3 regions of the Actinomadura sp. genome follow, and region 3 is predicted to be linked to each of the others. Evidence: riboswitches for the same ligand, from Rfam matches in the RefSeq annotation. Region 3 holds a riboswitch; each other region holds the start of a gene.
What was found. A riboswitch is a leader RNA that binds a small molecule or an ion and turns the genes downstream of it on or off. The one in region 3 is predicted to bind thiamine pyrophosphate.

Region 1: it holds a riboswitch for thiamine pyrophosphate, as region 3 does, so the genes downstream of both, thiO (glycine oxidase ThiO) here and thiC (phosphomethylpyrimidine synthase ThiC) in region 3, are expected to answer to the same signal.
Region 2: it holds a riboswitch for thiamine pyrophosphate, as region 3 does, so the genes downstream of both, ACIWVC_RS29110 (purine-cytosine permease family protein) here and thiC (phosphomethylpyrimidine synthase ThiC) in region 3, are expected to answer to the same signal.

Annotation. Positions count from the first base shown of each region.
Region 1 is NZ_JBIQHY010000006.1:43,327-49,089, forward strand. It holds gene ACIWVC_RS04065 (Rv2175c family DNA-binding protein) at 1-63, opposite strand, end outside; gene ACIWVC_RS04070 (NAD(P)/FAD-dependent oxidoreductase) at 145-1,359, opposite strand; TPP riboswitch at 1,455-1,568, shown strand; gene thiO (glycine oxidase ThiO) at 1,558-2,697, shown strand; gene thiS (sulfur carrier protein ThiS) at 2,694-2,894, shown strand; gene ACIWVC_RS04085 (thiazole synthase) at 2,896-3,666, shown strand; gene ACIWVC_RS04090 (DMT family transporter) at 3,813-4,775, shown strand; gene pknB (Stk1 family PASTA domain-containing Ser/Thr kinase) at 4,812-5,763, shown strand, end outside.
Region 2 is NZ_JBIQHY010000123.1:14,494-20,256, forward strand. It holds gene ACIWVC_RS29090 (hypothetical protein) at 1-866, shown strand, start outside; gene ACIWVC_RS29095 (heavy metal translocating P-type ATPase) at 899-3,211, shown strand; gene ACIWVC_RS29100 (SSI family serine proteinase inhibitor) at 3,396-3,857, opposite strand; gene ACIWVC_RS29105 (rhodanese-like domain-containing protein) at 3,920-4,255, shown strand; TPP riboswitch at 4,300-4,417, shown strand; partial or broken gene ACIWVC_RS29110 (purine-cytosine permease family protein) at 4,412-5,763, shown strand, end outside.
Region 3 is NZ_JBIQHY010000039.1:36,886-42,648, forward strand. It holds gene ACIWVC_RS16085 (sugar phosphate nucleotidyltransferase) at 1-2,220, opposite strand, end outside; gene ACIWVC_RS16090 (CDP-alcohol phosphatidyltransferase family protein) at 2,217-2,906, opposite strand; gene ACIWVC_RS16095 (NUDIX hydrolase) at 2,985-3,506, shown strand; gene tsaA (tRNA (N6-threonylcarbamoyladenosine(37)-N6)-methyltransferase TrmO) at 3,572-3,994, opposite strand; TPP riboswitch at 4,084-4,197, shown strand; gene thiC (phosphomethylpyrimidine synthase ThiC) at 4,193-5,763, shown strand, end outside.

The DNA.
Region 1 (5,763 bases), on a different contig from region 3:
GAGCCATTCGCCGGCGAGGGCGTCGGTCCGGGGGTCGAGTGCGCTGTCAACGGTTGCGTGCATCTGCGTCACGCCCCCTTGCTACCACGCCGCCGGAAATCTCAAACCCCCTGGACAGCCGTCGGCTTCCCGCCGCGATCGCGGTCAGCGGACGGCCTGGCGGACGGGGACGTCCGGGTCGGCGATCGCCTCGGGGTCAACGGGCGTCCCGGCGGCGATCACCCGCCTCGCCTGCACCAGGTCACGGGGCCTGCCGACGGTGAGGATCGCGTCGAGGCGGTCGCCGGTCAGCCACACCGCGGCCCACTTCCGGCCGGACGGGTCGCCGCGGTGGACCAGCCGCTCGGACGCCGCGTGGCTGCCCGCGTACTGCACCATCCGCCCGAACTGCTCGGACCAGAAGTACGGGGCGGCGTCGTACGACGCGTCCTCGCCGAGAAGGGCCGCGGCGGCGGTCTCGGGGGCGTTGAGCGCGGTGTCCCAGTGCTCGACGAGGAGCCGCCGCCCGTACCGCCGCGACCACCAGGCCGCGCAGTCGCCGACCGCCACCACGTCCGGGCGGAGGGAGCCCGGCTCCTCCCCGCCGTGGTAGACGCGGAACGAGGCGTCGGTGACCACGCCGCGCTCCACCAGCAGGCCCGAGCCCTCCAGCCAGGACACCTCCGGGCGGACCCCGATGCCGGCCACGACCTCGTCGGCGTCGATCCGGCCTCCGCCGGCGAGCACGAGGCCGCCGCCGTCGACGGCCGCGACCTTGACGCCGGTGCGCAGCTCGACGCCCGCCTCGGCGTACCAGGGGGCGGTCAGCGCGCCCACCTCGGGCCCGATCGCGTTGGCGAGCGGGGTGTCGGCCGCCTCCACGACGGTGACGCGGCAGCCCCGCTTCGCGGCGGTGGTCGCGACCTCGGCGCCGATCCAGCCCGCGCCGACGATCACGATGCGGGCGCCCGCGGTCAGCCGGGAGCGCAGGTCGCGGGCGTCGTCGATGGTCCGCAGGACGCGCTGGCGGCCCTCGCCCGGCAGCGTGACCGGGGCCGCGCCGGTCGCGATGACCAGCCCGTCGAACCGCAGGTCGCCCGCCGTGGACGCGAGCACGCCGCCGCGCCCCGGCCCGTCCAGGCGCAGGGCGGTGGCGCGCTCGCCGAGCAGCAGCTCGCAGCGCAGCGCGTCCCAGTCGGCGTCGACGGTCGTGTCGTCGGACTCGCCCGCGAGGACGGCCTTGGACAGCGGCGGCCGGTCGTAGGGCCGGTGCCGCTCCGCCGACACGAGCGTCAGCGCGCCCTCGTACCCCTTGCTCCGCAGGGCCTCCACGGCGCGCACGCCGGCCAGCCCACCGCCCACGACGATGACCTTCTCCATGATTGGCCAGCCTAATGCGCCGCGAATTCCGGGTGGACACCTGTCCAGATGTTGGACGGCCGCACCAAGGTCGTAAGGTGGGAACCGGATAAACCAGTACAGAGCGCGGGAGTCCGGTGCGACCGGGCTGAGAGGGCGGCTGGAACGGGCCGCCGACCGCCGGACCTGATCCGGATCATGCCGGCGAAGGGAGCGCGAATGCAGGTCGTGATCGTGGGAGCCGGGGTCATCGGCCTCGCCACCGCCTGGCGCACCGCCGGGGGCGGCGCCCCGGCGAAGGACCGCACCGTCACGCTGGTCGACCCGGCGCCCGCGAGCGGCGCCTCCTCGGTGGCGGCGGGCATGCTCACCCCCGTCAGCGAGCTGACCTACGGCGAGGAGCCGCTGCTGCGGCTCGGTCTCGCGTCCCGCGACCGGTACGCCGGGTTCGTCGCGGAGCTGGAGGAGCTGACCGGCCTGGACACCGGCCACCGCACCGACGGGCTGCTCCAGGTCGCGTTCGACGCCGACGACCTGAAGTACCTGGACGACCTGCGCCGCTTCCAGGAGAGCCTCGGCATCCCCGCGCAGGCGCTGACCGGCCGGGAGTGCCGGCGGGCGGAGCCGATGCTCGCGCCCGGCGTGCGCGGCGGGCTGCTCGCCCCCGAGGACGGCTCGATCGACCCGCGCCGGCTCACCGCGGCGCTGCTCGCGGCGGTGGAGCGGCTCGGCGTCCGGCTGGTCCGCCGGCGGGCCGTGCGGATCGTCGTCGAGGGCGGCGCGGCGGCCGGGGTCGCGCTGGACGACGGGACCGTGCTCCGCGCCGACCGGGTCCTGCTCGCGGCCGGGTCGTGGTCGGGCGACCTCGAAGGGCTGCCGCCCGGGACCGTCCCGCCCGTCCGCCCGGTGAAGGGCCAGGTGATCCGGCTCCGCACCCGCGTGCCGTTCCTCAAGCGGACCACGCGGGGGCTGGTGAAGGGCTCGTCGGTCTACCTGGTGCCGCGCGCGGACGGCGAGGTCGTCCTCGGCGCGACCCAGGAGGAGATGGGCTTCGACACGCGGGTCACCGCGGGCGGGCTGTGGGAGCTGCTGCGGGACGCCCGCGAGCTGCTGCCCGGCATCACCGAGCTGGAGTTCGCCGAGGTCACCGCCGGGCTGCGCCCCGGCTCCCCGGACAACGCGCCGGTGATGGGGCCGACGGCGCTGCCCGGCCTGCTCGCCGGCACCGGGCACTTCCGCAACGGCATCCTGCTGGCCCCGGTGAGCGCCGACATCCTGTCCGCGATGCTGCTGGACGGCCCCGTCCCCGAGATCGCCGCGCCGTTCGCCCCCGACCGGTTCTCCGAGGTGGGCGCATGAAGGTGACCGTCAACGGCGAGCCGCGCGAACTGCCGGAGGACGCGAGCGTGGCCGACGCGGTCGCGTCCGTCACCGCGGCCCGGACCGGTGTGGCCGCCGCGCTGAACGGCGAGGTCGTCCGCCGTTCGGCGTGGGAGACGACGGCGCTGCGCGACGACGACCGCCTGGAAGTGCTGACCGCCGTGCAAGGAGGGTGAGATGTCCGACCCGCTGGTGATCGCCGGGGAGGAGCTGGGTTCGCGGCTGATCATGGGAACGGGCGGTGCGCCCAGCATGCGGGTGCTGCGGGAGGCGCTGACGGCGTCCGGCACGGAGCTGACCACGGTCGCGATGCGGCGGGTGGACCCGGCCGCGCGCGGGTCGGTGCTGGACGTCCTCGCCGAGTGCGGCATCAGGGTGCTGCCGAACACGGCGGGCTGCTTCACCGCCGGCGAGGCCGTGCTCACCGCGAAGCTGGCCCGGGAGGCGCTCGGCACCGACTGGGTCAAGCTGGAGGTGATCGCGGACGAGCGCACGCTGCTGCCCGACCCGATCGAGCTGGTGGAGGCCGCCGAGCAGCTCGTCGACGACGGCTTCGTCGTGCTGCCCTACACCAACGACGACCCGGTGCTGGCGCACCGCCTGGAGCAGATCGGGTGCGCCGCCGTGATGCCGCTCGGCTCGCCGATCGGGTCGGGGCTCGGCATCCGCAACCCGCACAACATCGAGCTGATCGTCGAGCGGGCGGGCGTCCCGGTGATCCTGGACGCCGGGCTCGGCACCGCGTCCGACGCGGCGCTCGCCATGGAGCTGGGCTGCGACGCCGTCCTGCTCGCGACCGCCGTCACCCGCGCGCAGCACCCGGCGCGGATGGCCGCGGCGATGCGGCACGCGGTGGAGGGCGGACGGCTCGCCCGACTGGCCGGGCGGATCCCGAAGCGCCGCTACGCGCAGGCGTCCTCCCCGTTCGAGGGCCTCGCCACGTCGTAGCAACGCTAAATGGTTGACTCTAGAAATATTCGCTGGACCTGAAACCTCAGTGTGACGAGACTGGGGCGGGTTCACCCGGGCATGCCGCGCAACCCGGCACGTTCCTTCGGTGTTCATGGAAACGACCCATACCTAAGGTGCGTGACATGCAGCAGGAGAACCCGGGTCGCGTCGACAGGCGCGCGGTCGCCGCCGCCACCGTCACGGTGGTGCTGTGGGCGTCCGCCTTCGTCTCGATCCGCAGTGCGGGCGCCGAGTACGGGCCCGGCGCGCTCGCCCTCGGCCGCCTCCTGTCCGGCACGGTCGTCCTGGGCGCGCTGTGGCTCGTCCGGCGCGAGGGGCTCCCGCCGAAGGCCGCCTGGCCGGGCATCATCGCCGCCGGCGTCCTGTGGTTCGGCGCCTACATGGTGGCGCTGAACTGGGGCGAGCAGCTCGTGGACGCGGGCACCGCCGCCCTCGTCGTCAACATCGGGCCCATCCTGATCGCGCTCCTCGGCGGCTGGCTGCTGAAGGAGGGCGTCTCGGCCCGGCTGCTGACCGGCCTGGCCGTCTCGTTCGCCGGCGCCGCGGTCGTCGGGCTGTCGATGTCCGGGGAGGGCCGCGCGTCCGTCGGCGGGGTGCTGCTCTGCCTGGTCGCCGCCGTGACGTACGCGGCGGGCGTCGTCAGCCAGAAGCCCGCGCTGCGGCACGCGTCCGCGCTGCAGTTCACCACGTTCGCCTGCGCGATCGGCGCGCTGGCCTGCCTGCCCTTCTCCGGGCGGCTGATCTCCCAGGCCGCCGGCGCCCCGGTCGGCGCCACGCTCAACATGGTGTACCTGGGCGTCTTCCCGACCGCGATCGCGTTCACCACCTGGGGCTACGCGCTGGCCCGCACGTCCGCCGGGAAGATGGGCGCCACGACCTACGCCGTGCCCGCCCTCGTCGTCGCCATGTCGTGGCTGCTCCTCGGCGAGGTCCCGGGCCTGATCACGCTCGGCGGCGGCCTGCTCTGCCTGGCCGGCGTGGCCGTGTCCCGCGGCGGCGGCCGCCGCGTCCCGCCTGCCGCTTCCGGACCGGGCGTCCCGGAGGAGCCGGCCCCCGGGCTCATCGATGCTCATACTCGCGAGTGATGAAGTCCCCCGCGTTTCGCCCGTAAACTCGCACCGATGGACACGACGGTCGCTGATCCACTCGTCGGGCGGGTGCTCGACGGGCGCTACCGCATTGAGTCCCGCATCGCGCGCGGCGGGATGGCCACGGTGTACGTCGCGCGCGACCTCCGCCTCGACCGCACCGTCGCGATCAAGGTGATGCACGGCGGGCTCGCCGCCGACGAGGACTTCGTCGCCCGCTTCATCGGCGAGGCGAAGGCCGCGGCGGCGCTGTCGCACCCGAACGTCGTCGCGGTCTACGACCAGCGCACCGACGGCGAGCACGTCTTCCTCGTGATGGAGTACGTCGCGGGCCGCACGCTCCGCGACGCGCTGACCTCGCTCGGCCGGTTCGGCCCGCGCGCCGCGCTGGAGATCATGCAGCCGGTGCTGGCCGCGCTCGGCGCCGCGCACCGCGCCGGCCTCGTGCACCGCGACGTCAAGCCCGAGAACGTGCTGATCACCGAGGACGGCCAGGTCAAGGTCGCCGACTTCGGGCTCGCCCGGGCCGAGACCGCGAGCAAGATGACCAAGACCGGCATGATCATCGGGACGGTCGGCTACCTCGCGCCCGAGCAGGTGCTGTCCGGCAGCGCCGACGTCCGCTCCGACGTGTACGCCGCCGGGATCATGCTGTTCGAGCTGCTGACCGGGCGGCTCCCCCACCAGGCCGGCACGCCGCTCGCCGTCGCGTACAAGCACGTGAACGAGACGGTGCCGCCGCCGTCCACGGTCGTCCCCGGCATCCCGCGGCGGGTCGACGACCTGGTCACGGACGCGACCAGCCACGACCCGGCGCGCCGCCCGCAGGACGCGAACCAGTACCACGCCGAGGTCGCCGAGGTGTTCGGCGGCCTCCCCCGCGACTTCGACCGGCGGATGGAGGAGTCCACCCGCGGCGCCACCAGCGTGCTGGAGACCCCCGCGCCGGGGCACACCGCCGTCCTCGATCCGCGCACGATGCCCG
Region 2 (5,763 bases), on a different contig from region 3:
CGGCGGAGATGGCGTCCCATGAGGGCGGCACCGGCGGCGGGCACGGCGGCGACGAAGGCGGGCACGGCGGCGGGCACGGCGGAGGCGCCGCGTCGCACGCCCCCGGCGGCCTCCAGGTGTCGGAGGACGGCTACACGCTGACCCCGCGCACGGCGACCGTGACCCCCGGCAAGAAGACCGACTTCCGCTTCACCATCGACGGCCCGGACGGCAAGCCCGTCACCGGCTTCAAGCCCCTGCACGGCAAGCGGCTGCACCTGATCGTCGCGCAGCGCGACCTATCCGGCTTCCAGCACCTGCACCCGACCGAGATCGGGGGAGGCGTCTGGACCGTCCCGATCGAGCTGCCCGAGCCCGGCGTGTACCGGTTCTTCACCGACATCCAGCCGGACGGCGCGGCGCGCCAGCTCACGCTCGGCACCGACGTCTTCGCCCCGGGCACCATGCGGCGCACCCCGCTGCCGAAGCCCGCGCAGGTCGCGAAGGTGGACGGGTACGAGGTGAAGCTCACCGGCGGCCTCCGTCCCGGCAAGTCCACCGAGCTCACCCTCACGGTCAGCAAGGGCGGCGAGCCGGTCACCGACCTGCAGCCGTATCTTGAGGCGTACGGGCACCTGGTCGCGCTGCGGCAGGGCGACCTCGCCTACCTCCACGTCCACCCGGACGGCAAGCCCGGCGACGGCGTGACCAAGCCCGGTCCCGGCATCACGTTCTCCGCCGAGGCTCCGAGTGCCGGCGCATACCGCCTGTACCTGGACTTCAAGCACGGCGGCAAGGTCCGCACCGCCGAGTTCACCGTGCACGCGGGCGATGCCGGGGTACCGGCGGAGGAGCCCGCGCACGACGACCGGCCGCACACCCACTGAGTTCCGCACGATCGAGGCAGAGGAGGAGAGCGATGAGCACGGACACCGAGTCCGGGCGTGTCGAGCTGGCGATCGGCGGGATGACGTGCGCGTCGTGCGCCAACCGCATCGAGCGGAAGCTCAACAAGATGGACGGCGTGACCGCGACCGTCAACTACGCCACCGAGAAGGCCAGCGTCGAGTTCGCCCCCGGCGTCGCCCCGGAGGACCTGGTCGCCACCGTCGAGCAGGCCGGCTACACCGCCGCGCTCCCGGCCGCCCCCGCGGCCGGCGGCGGCCCGGCGCAGGAGCCCGAGCCGGACGACGGCCTGCGCCCGCTGCGCCAGCGGCTGATCACGTCGGTCGTCCTGTCGGTCCCGGTCATCGCGATGGCGATGATCCCGGCGATCCAGTTCGAGGGCTGGCAGTGGCTGTCGCTGACGCTCGCCGCACCGGTCGTCGTGTACGCGGGCTGGCCGTTCCACCGGGCCGCGGCGATCAACCTGCGGCACGGCGCCGCGACGATGGACACGCTGATCTCGCTCGGCACGCTCGCCGCGTTCGGCTGGTCGCTGTGGGCGCTGTTCTTCGGCACCGCGGGCGAGCTGGGCGTCAAGCACGGCTTCGAGTTCTCCATGACCCGCTCGGACGGGTCGATGAACATCTACCTCGAGGCCGCGGCCGGCGTGACCATGTTCATCCTGGCCGGACGCTACTTCGAGACGCGGTCCAAGCGCCGCGCCGGCGCCGCGCTGCGCGCCCTGCTGGAGCTGGGCGCCAAGGAGGTCTCGGTCGTCCGCAACGGGCGCGAGGAGCGCATCCCGGTCGACCGCCTGGCGGTCGGGGACGTGTTCGTCGTCCGCCCCGGCGAGAAGATCGCCACGGACGGGACGGTCGAGGAGGGCTCGTCCGCCGTGGACGCGTCCATGCTGACCGGCGAGTCCGTCCCGGTCGAGGTCGGGCCGGGCGACGCCGTCGTCGGCGCGACCGTGAACGCGGGCGGCCGCCTCCTGGTGCGCGCGACCCGCGTCGGCGCCGACACCCAGCTCGCCCAGATGGCGCGGCTGGTGGAGGAGGCGCAGACCGGCAAGGCGCAGGTGCAGCGGCTCGCCGACCGCATCTCCGGGATCTTCGTCCCGATCGTGATCGCGCTGGCGGTCGGCACGCTCGGCTTCTGGATCGGCACCGGCGAGCCCCTCGCCGGCGCGTTCACCGCCGCCGTCGCCGTGCTGATCATCGCCTGCCCGTGCGCGCTCGGCCTCGCCACCCCGACCGCTCTCATGGTCGGGACCGGGCGCGGCGCGCAGCTCGGCATCCTGATCAAGGGCCCCGAGGTCCTGGAGTCGACCCGCGCGATCGACACCGTCGTCCTGGACAAGACCGGCACCGTCACCACCGGGAAGATGGCGCTGGTGGACGTCGTCACGGCCGACGGCGTCTCCGAGGCCGACGTGCTGCGGCTGGCGGGGGCGCTGGAGAACGCGTCCGAGCACCCGATCGCGCAGGCGATCGCCAAGGGCGCCGTGGACCGGGTCGGCGAGCTCGGCGCGGTCGAGGACTTCGCGAACGTCGAGGGCCTCGGCGTCCAGGGGATCGTGGACGGGCACGGCGTCCTCGCGGGGCGTCCGCAGCTCCTGGCCGAGTGGTCGCAGCACCTCACGCCCGGCCTGGAGCGCGCGATGGAGGAGGCGCAGGCGCTCGGCCGCACGGCCGTCGCGGTCGGCTGGGACGGCGCCGCCCGCGCGGTGATCACCGTCGCGGACCAGGTCAAGCCGACCTCCGCCGAGGCGATCGCGCAGCTGAAGGCCCTCGGCCTGCGCCCGGTCCTGCTGACCGGCGACAACGAGACCGTCGCCCGCACGGTCGCGGAGGCGGTCGGGATCGGCGAGGTCATCGCCGAGGTCCTGCCCCAGGACAAGGTGGACGTCGTCAAGCGCCTCCAGTCCGAGGGGCGGACCGTGGCGATGGTGGGCGACGGGGTCAACGACGCCGCGGCGCTCGCCCAGGCCGACCTGGGCCTCGCGATGGGCACCGGGACGGACGTGGCGATCGAGGCGTCCGACCTGACGCTGGTCCGCGGCGACCTGCGGGCCGCGGCCGACGCGATCCGGCTGTCGCGCCGCACGCTCGGCACGATCAAGGGCAACCTGTTCTGGGCGTTCGCCTACAACGTGGCGGCCCTGCCGCTCGCGGCGTCCGGCCTGCTCACCCCGATGATCGCCGGCGGTGCCATGGCGTTCTCCTCGGTCTTCGTGGTCAGCAACAGCCTCCGGCTGCGCCGCTTCAAGCCCCTGGCGGCCGCCCCGGCCGCCGCCGTCCCGGCGACCGCCGAGACCGGCCGGCAAAAGGCCCCGACCCTGAGCTGACCCGCTTCCGGCGAGCGCGCGGCCCCACCCGGGACCGCGCGCTCGCTCATGTCGACCCCGCGGCCCATGACGACTGACTCGTCCGGGCGAGTCCCCGCGGACAGGACAGGCCCCGGCGAGGGCCGGGGCCTGTGGTGGTGAACCGAGCCGGAACGGGGAAGGCTCGTTCGTCAGCGGACCTTCGTCAGCGGACCTTCGGGACGTTGCCGAAGAGGGGGGCGACCTTGGTCCAGCGGTGGAGCTGGCAGCCGTCCCCGCGGGTGAACTTGGCGTCGATCTTTTCGCCCCGCCAGGTGCCCCGCACCGTGGCGATCTCGGGACCGCCGTAGATGTCGGTGCACATCTGGTCCTTCGGGACGGGCTTGAAGGGTTCCTTGGCCTTGGTCAGGGCCGCGCATGCGTCGGCGGCCTTCGGATGGGTACCGCCAGGGGGATCGCAGGTCAGCGTCCAGGTCTTGGCGGGGGCCTCCGCGGAGGCCTTGACCTTGATGGTGAGGGAGTCTCCCGGGGTGCCGGAGGGCTGTACGGACGTCGTGCCGGACGGCGCTTCGGCGGGGTCTCCGTTGGCTTGTTCGTCGCCGCAGGCGGCCAAGGTCAGGAGCATGGCCAGCCCGGGCGCTGCGAAGAGGAGCGTCCGATACCGCATGCGTGATTCGACGCAGGGCGGGTTCGCGCGGTTCCATGGGGGTGTGATGAATTGGGGGTGTGATGAATTTCGGGGAAGACGTGCCGGCGGTGGGCGCGGCCGACGTCCCGCAGGACGGCTACCTGCTGGACGTCCGCGAACAGGACGAGTGGGACGCGGGCCATGCGCCCGAGGCGGTCCACATCCCCATGCGGCAGCTGAGCGACCGCGCCGGCGAGATCCCGCGCGACCGGGAGGTGTACGTGATCTGCCGGTCCGGCGTGCGGTCGGCGCAGGTCACGGTGGCGCTCAACCAGGCGGGCTGGCTGGCGCGGAACGTCGACGGCGGGATGAAGGGCTGGGTCGAGGCCGGGCGCCCCATGGAGGGCGCGGGCGGCGGCCCGCCGTATGTGGCGTGATCACCCCTTTTGGTAGTTGACGGGCGGTTGTACGATCGGCTCCGACCGATAACCGCGGGAGCTCGGGCCGAGAGCCGGGCTGAGAGGGCGGCCTGCAAGGCGTCGCCGACCGCATGAACCTGTCCGGGTAATGCCGGCGTAGGGAGCGTGTGTCCCGTGACGTCCGACGTCGAAAAGCGCCCTGAGGCCAACGAGGCCCCCTTCACCCTCGACGAACCCGCCCCCAAGGTCCTCGGGTTCTGGGACCAGAGCGCGTTCTGGGCCAACCTGGGCGTCAGCCTCCTCGCCTTCTCCGGCGCCTACACCGTCCTCGCGCCGGACGACGACGGCGCGCCGACCATCTCCATCATGGCGGGCATCGTCGCGATGGCCGTCGGGACGGTCATCGGCGGGCTCATGCTCGGCCTCGCCGCGGTCCCGGGCGCCCGCACCGGCCAGCCCGCGATGGTGCTGCTGCGCGGCCTGTTCGGCGCGCGGCTGTCGTACGCGCCGACGGTCCTGAACATCGCGCAGCTCATCGGCTGGGGGACGTTCGAACTGATCGTCATCGCGGACGCGGCCCGCGAGCTGTGGGACGGCGTGCCGCGCTGGGGCTACGTGGTCGCCGCCGGGGCGATCACCACCGTGCTGACGGTGTGGCCGCTCGGCTCGGTGCGGCTGCTGCGCCGCTACGTGACGGTCGCGGTGGCGATCGCGCTCGTCTACTTCTACGTGGAGCTCGTCCGGCAGCCGCTGCCCGACCTGACGGAGGGCTCGTGGGGCGGCTTCTGGATCGGCGCCGACGCGGCGCTCGCCGTGTCGATCTCGTGGGTCCCGGTCGCCGCCGACTACACCCGGCACTCCCGGACGGAACGGGCGGCGTTCGGCGCGGCGTCCGTCGGCTACTCCGCCACGCAGATCATCGCCTACGTCCTCGGCCTGCTGGCGCTCGCGCTGGTCGCGGGCGACAGCGGCAGGGTGTTCGACCCCTTCCTCGGCCCGACGCTCGGCGTGGTGTTCTTCGCGGTCTTCGTGCTGCGGGAGGCGGATCAGTCGTTCGCCGACACCTACTCCACCGCCGTCTCGATCCAGAACCTGTTCCCGCGCGCCGACCGCCGGGTGCTGAGCGTCGCGCTCGGGACCGGCATCACCGTCCTCGCGCTGGTCCTGGACATCGGCGACTACGCGGGCTTCCTGACCCTGATCGGCTCGGTCTTCGTCCCGATGCTGGGCGTCCTCGCCGCCGACTTCTTCCTGGGCCGGCGCCACCGCTCGTCCGCCGAGCCCGGCGAGGGCGGCGGTGCGCCGTCCGAGGCGGAGGCCGCGGCGCGGCTGGACGGGTGGGACGTGTCGCGGCGGGCGCCGTCGCGGTGGGGGATGATCGCGGCGTGGGCGGCGGGGTTCGTCGTCTACCAGCTGATCAACCCGGGCACGGTGCGGCACTGGGCGGGGTTCTGGCGGGACGTCCGGGACGCGCTGCACTTCGTCCCGCAGACCTGGATGAGCGCCTCGCTGCTGTCGTTCCTGGT
Region 3 (5,763 bases):
GATCTGGGACAGCGTCAGGCGGGTGCGCGCGACGAGGCCGACGAGCCGGACGAACGCCGCGATGCCGTCGACGGTGCCGCTGAACTCGGGCATCAGGAACCCGCCGCGGCCGTCCCCGGCGAAGATCACGCTGGGCTGGGCGGCGGCCTTGGTGAGGACGTCCTGGGAGGTGGAGGTCCACTCGACCTGCACGCCGTGGAACCGGCACACCTGCTCGGCGACCCGCGTCGTGGTCACCGGCAGCGCCACCTTGCCGCCGCGCCGCTCGGCCGCGACCAGGTCGAGCATGACGAGGAGGGCGCGGTCGTCGCCGACCAGCTCGCCGTTCTCGTCCACCAGGGAGATCCGCTCGCCGACCGGGTCGAAGCGGACGCCGAAGGCGGCGCGCGAGGAGGACACCAGGTCGCCGAGGCGCTCCAGGTCGCGCATGCGCTCGGCGAGCGTCTCGGTCGGGTTGGCCTCGTCCAGCCCGGCGTTGCGGGTGAGGACCTCCACGCCGACCTTGCCGAGCAGGTTCGGCAGGACGAGGGAGGCGACGCCGCCCGCGCAGTCCAGGACGATCTTCAGCCCGGCCTCGCGGACGCCGCGGATGTCGACGCGGCGCAGCAGGTCGCGGGTGTAGGTCTCGACGACGCGCGGCGGGTAGGTGAGCTCGGCGATCTCGCCGGGGAACGCGCGGCGGTACTCCTGGCGGCCGAAGACGCGCTCCAGCTTGCGCTGCGCCGCCTGGGACAGGTCGGCGCCGCCCGCGTCGAGGAACAGGATGTCGACGCCCTGCGGGTCGCCGAGGGTGGTGCGGATGTAGATGCCGCCGACGGCGTCCTCGCGGCCGGTCTCGAACCGGGCGACGGTGAGCGGGGTCGCCTCCAGGTCGTTGACGTTGATGGCGCTGGCGGTGAGCGCGCTGTTCACGGCGCGTTTGAGGGTGCGGGCGGCGCGCGAGACGTCGCGTCCGGTGACGACCGTGGAGCCCTTCTTCAGCGTGGTGGCGTAGGCGGAGGCCAGCCGCACCGCCAGCTCGGGGGTGATCTCGACGTTGACGAGCCCGGACACGCCGCGCGGCCCGAACAGGTTGCGCTGCCCGCGCGACTCCCAGATGACGCTGGTGTTGACGACCGCGCCGGCCTCGATCGTCTTGAACGGGTAGACCTTCACGCCGCTGGAGACGTACGCCTCGGCCTCGATGACGCATTCGTCCCCGATGACCGCGCCCTCCTCGACGCGGGCTCCGGCCATGATGTCGGTGTTCTTGCCGACGACGCAGCCGCGCAGGTTCGTGGACGGCGCGACGAACACGTTGTCGTGGACGATGGCGCGGTGCAGGAACGCGCCCTCCTTCACCACGACGTTGCTGCCGAGGACGGTGTACTCGCGCAGTTCGACGCCCGCCTCGACCTTCGCGTAGTCGCCGATGTAGAGCGGCCCTTTGAGCACGGCCTCGGCGTCCACCTCGGCTCCTTCGGCGACCCACACGCCCGGGGACATCTCGAAGCCGTCCAGCTCGATGCCGACCTGGCCCGACAGCATGTCGGCCTGGGCCTTGAGGTAGCTCTCGTGGGTGCCGACGTCCTCCCAGTAGCAGTCGGCCACGTACCCGAACAGGCGGGCCCCCTCGGCGAGGAGCTTGGGGAACACGTCCCCCGACCAGTCGACGGGCTCGCCCTCCGCGACGTGTCCGAGGACCTCGGGCTCCATCACGTAGATGCCGGTGTTGACGGTGTCGGAGAACACCTGGCCCCAGGTGGGCTTCTCCAGGAACCGCTGCACGCGGCCCTCGTCGTCCACGATGATGATGCCGAATTCGAGCGGGTTCGGGACCCGCTTCAGCCCGATGGTGACGAGCGCGTCGTTCTCCTTGTGGAACCGCACCATGTCGGTGAGGTCGATGTCGGTGAGCGCGTCCCCCGAGATCACGAGGAACCGGTCGTCGCGCAGCGCCTCCTCGGCGTTCTTGACGCTGCCGGCGGTGCCGAGCGGGATCTCCTCCGTCGCGTAGCTCAGCGACATGCCGAGCTCCTCGCCGTCGCCGAAGTAGTTGCGGATCAGCGCGGCCAGGAACTGGACGGTGACCACGGTCTCGGTGAACCCGTGCCGCTTCAGCAGCCGGAGCACGTGCTCCATGATCGGCCGGTTGACGAGCGGCAGCAGCGGCTTGGGCTGGTTGGCGGTCATCGGACGCAGCCGCGTCCCCTCGCCTCCCGCCATCACGACGGCCTTCATCGGGGGGTCTCAGCTCCCTTCTGGTCGCCGGCCGGCGGGTCCGCGCCCGGATCGCGCCGGTCGTCCGGTGCGCGCGCGGCGTCCGGCCCGGGGGCCGGGGGCGAGTCGCGGCCGGCCAGCACCAGTTGCCGCGTCTGCGTCCAGTAGAGGACGGCCGCCCACCAGTACAGGCCCGTCCCCCAGATGGCGAAGGACCAGCCGGCGACCTTCGCCGCGGTCGCCGCGCCGCCGTCGTGGTCGCCCAGCAGCAGCAGCGGGAAGGCGTACAGCAGGCACATGGTGCCCGCCTTGCCGATGAAGTGGACGGGCAGCGTGCCGCCGTACCCGAGCCGCCGGACGATCGGCGCGATCGGCAGGATCGCGAACTCCCGGGCGACGAGCAGCACCACCAGCCACAGCGGGATGATGTCGCGGATGGTGAGCCCGATCAGCGTGGCGAGGATGTAGAGGCGGTCGGCGGCCGGGTCGAGCACCGTGCCGAGCTTGCTGGTCTGGTTCAGCGCGCGCGCCAGCTTGCCGTCCAGCCAGTCGGACAGGCCGGCGAACACCAGCACGCCGATCGCCCACCCGTCCGCCTCGGCCAAGACCAGCCACAGGAACAGCGGGACGCCCACGAGCCGTGCCACGCTCAGCACGTTGGGCACCGTGAAGATCCGGTCCTGCGGGGCCTCCTGCAGTGTGCTCACCGACGCGATCGCCTCCCCTGGTCCCCTTGATCCTGACCCTACCGGTAAGGGTTTGAAAGGCCCCGATAGCGTCCATCCATGAGATGGACGGTCTACGGGGAGAGGTCGGTCTACGACAGCCCCTGGATGGACGTGCGGCTGGCCGATGTCGAACTCCCGGACGGGCGCCGGTTCGACCATCACCTCGTGCGGGTGCGGCCCGCGGCGGGCGTCGCGGCGGTCGACGGGGAGGGCCGGGTGCTGCTGATCTGGCGGCACCGGTTCATCACCGACCAGTGGGGTTGGGAGATTCCCGGCGGACGAGTCGAACCAGGCGAAGACCCCGGCGAGGCGGCCGCGCGGGAGCTGGTCGAGGAGACCGGATACCGCGCGGGGACCGTCCGGCACCTGCTCGACGTGCGGCCGTCACCCGGCGTCCACGATGGCGTTTATCACATCTACCGGGCGGACGGCGCCGAGCGGGTCGGGGCGCCGACCGACGTGGAGGCCGAGCGGATCGAGTGGGTCCCGTTGGCGTCGGTCCCCGCGCGCGCCGCGCGCGGGGAGATCGGCTCGGCCTCGACGCTGGCGGGCCTGCTCTACCTCGTCACCGCGGGCTGACGGCGCGCCGCGGGCGGGAGGCGGGCGGCGACCGCGAACCCGCCGCGCTCCCCCGGCCCGGCGGCCTACCCGCCGGGTTCGCAGGCGAGGATCGGTTTCACGTCCACGATCGGGGTGCCGTCGAGGGCCTCCAGGTCGCTGACGCGGACGCGGCGGCCCGTCACCTCCAGGACCTCGACCGGGTGCAGGCCGATCGGGTTGGGGCGGTCCGGGGAGCGCGTCGCGAACACCCCGCGCATCGGGGTGGACGGGTCGTCGCGCGGGTGGACGCGCAGGACGTCCCGGGGCGACAGGTGCAGCCACGTCAGCACGAAGACCCGGTCGCCCGGGCGGAGGCCCTCCAGCGCCGGGAGCACGGCCGGCTCGAAGACCAGCCATGCCTCGGGCGCGCCCTCGGTCCCCTGCTTGGGCGCGGACTCGCGGTCGGTCAGCGCGGACGAGACATGGCCGACCGGGGTCAGCGTGTACTCCTGGTGAGGGTCGAACATGCCCCGATCCTCTCAGGGCCTCGCGCGGGCGCGTTCTACCCCGGAGGCGGCGGTTGCGGCAACCGGGGTGCCGCGGGTTAGCGTCGGGGGCGACAGATCGCGGGTGCCCGGCGAACCGGGCTGAGATAGCGGCTGGGACGGCCGCTGACCGCATGAACCTGACCGGGTAATGCCGGCGTAGGGAGAGATCGAGTCGTCATGACACAACGTGTGGTTCCAGCTGCCCGCAAGACCTACCTGCAGGGGTCGCGGCCGGACCTCCGGGTCCCGATGCGGGAGGTGCCGCTGACCAACGGCGATGTCGTCGTCCTGTACGACACGTCGGGGCCGTACACCGATCCGGCGCAGGAGGTCGACGTCCGGCGGGGGCTGCCTGCGCTGCGGGAGGCGTGGATCGCCGAGCGGGGCGACACCGCGCCGTACGAGGAGCGCCCGGCGCGGCCCGGGGACGACGGGCGGCGGGCGCCCGCGCGGGAGGACTTCCCGCCCCGCCGGCCGCGGCGCGCGACCGGCGGCGCGGTGACGCAGCGCGCGTACGCGCGGCGGGGCGAGATCACGCCGGAGATGGAGTTCGCGGCGCTGCGGGAGGGCGTGCGCCCGGAGTTCGTCCGGGACGAGCTGGCCGCCGGCCGGGCGGTGCTGCCCGCGAACGTCAACCACCCCGAGATCGAGCCGATGGTCATCGGGCGGAACTTCCTCGTGAAGGTGAACGCGAACATCGGCAACTCGGCGGTGGCGTCCTCGATCGAGGACGAGGTCGAGAAGATGACGTGGGCGACCCGGTGGGGCGCCGACACGATCATGGACCTGTCCACCGGCCGGGACATCCACGCGACGCGGGAGTGGATCCTGCGCAACTCGCCGGTGCCGGTCGGGACCGTCCCGCTGTACCAGGCGGTGGAGAAGGCGGGCGGCGACCCCGCGGAGCTGACCTGGGACCTCTTCCGCGACACGGTGATCGAGCAGGCCGAGCAGGGCGTCGACTACATGACCGTCCACGCGGGGGTCCTGCTGCGGTACGTGCCGCTGACCGCGCGGCGCAAGACGGGCATCGTGTCGCGGGGCGGCTCGATCATGGCGGCGTGGTGCCTCGCGCACCACGAGGAGAACTTCCTGTACACGCACTTCCGGGAGCTGTGCGAGATCTTCGCCGCCTACGACGTCACCTGGTCCCTCGGGGACGGCCTGCGCCCCGGCTGCATCGCGGACGCCAACGACGAGGCGCAGTTCGCCGAGCTGCGCACGCAGGGCGAGCTGACGCGGATCGCGGCCGAGCACGGCAACCAGGTGATGAACGAGGGGCCCGGCCACGTCCCGATGCACAAGATCAAGGAGAACGTCGACCTGCAGCAGGAGTGGTGCGACGGGGCGCCGTTCTACACGCTCGGCCCGCTGACCACCGACATCGCGCCCGGCTACGACCACATCACCTCGGCGATCGGCGCCGCGATGATCGGCTGGCACGGGACCGCGATGCTCTGCTACGTCACCCCGAAGGAGCACCTCGGGCTGCCGGACCGCGAGGACGTGAAGGCGGGCGTCATCGCCTACAAGATCGCCGCCCACGCCGCCGACCTGGCCAAGGGCCATCCGGGGGCGCGGGCGTGGGACGACGCGCTGTCGGAGGCGCGGTTCGACTTCCGGTGGGAGGACCAGTTCAACCTGTCCCTCGACCCGGACACGGCCCGCGCGTTCCACGACGAGACGCTCCCGGCGGCCCCGGCGAAGACCGCGCACTTCTGCTCGATGTGCGGCCCGCACTTCTGCTC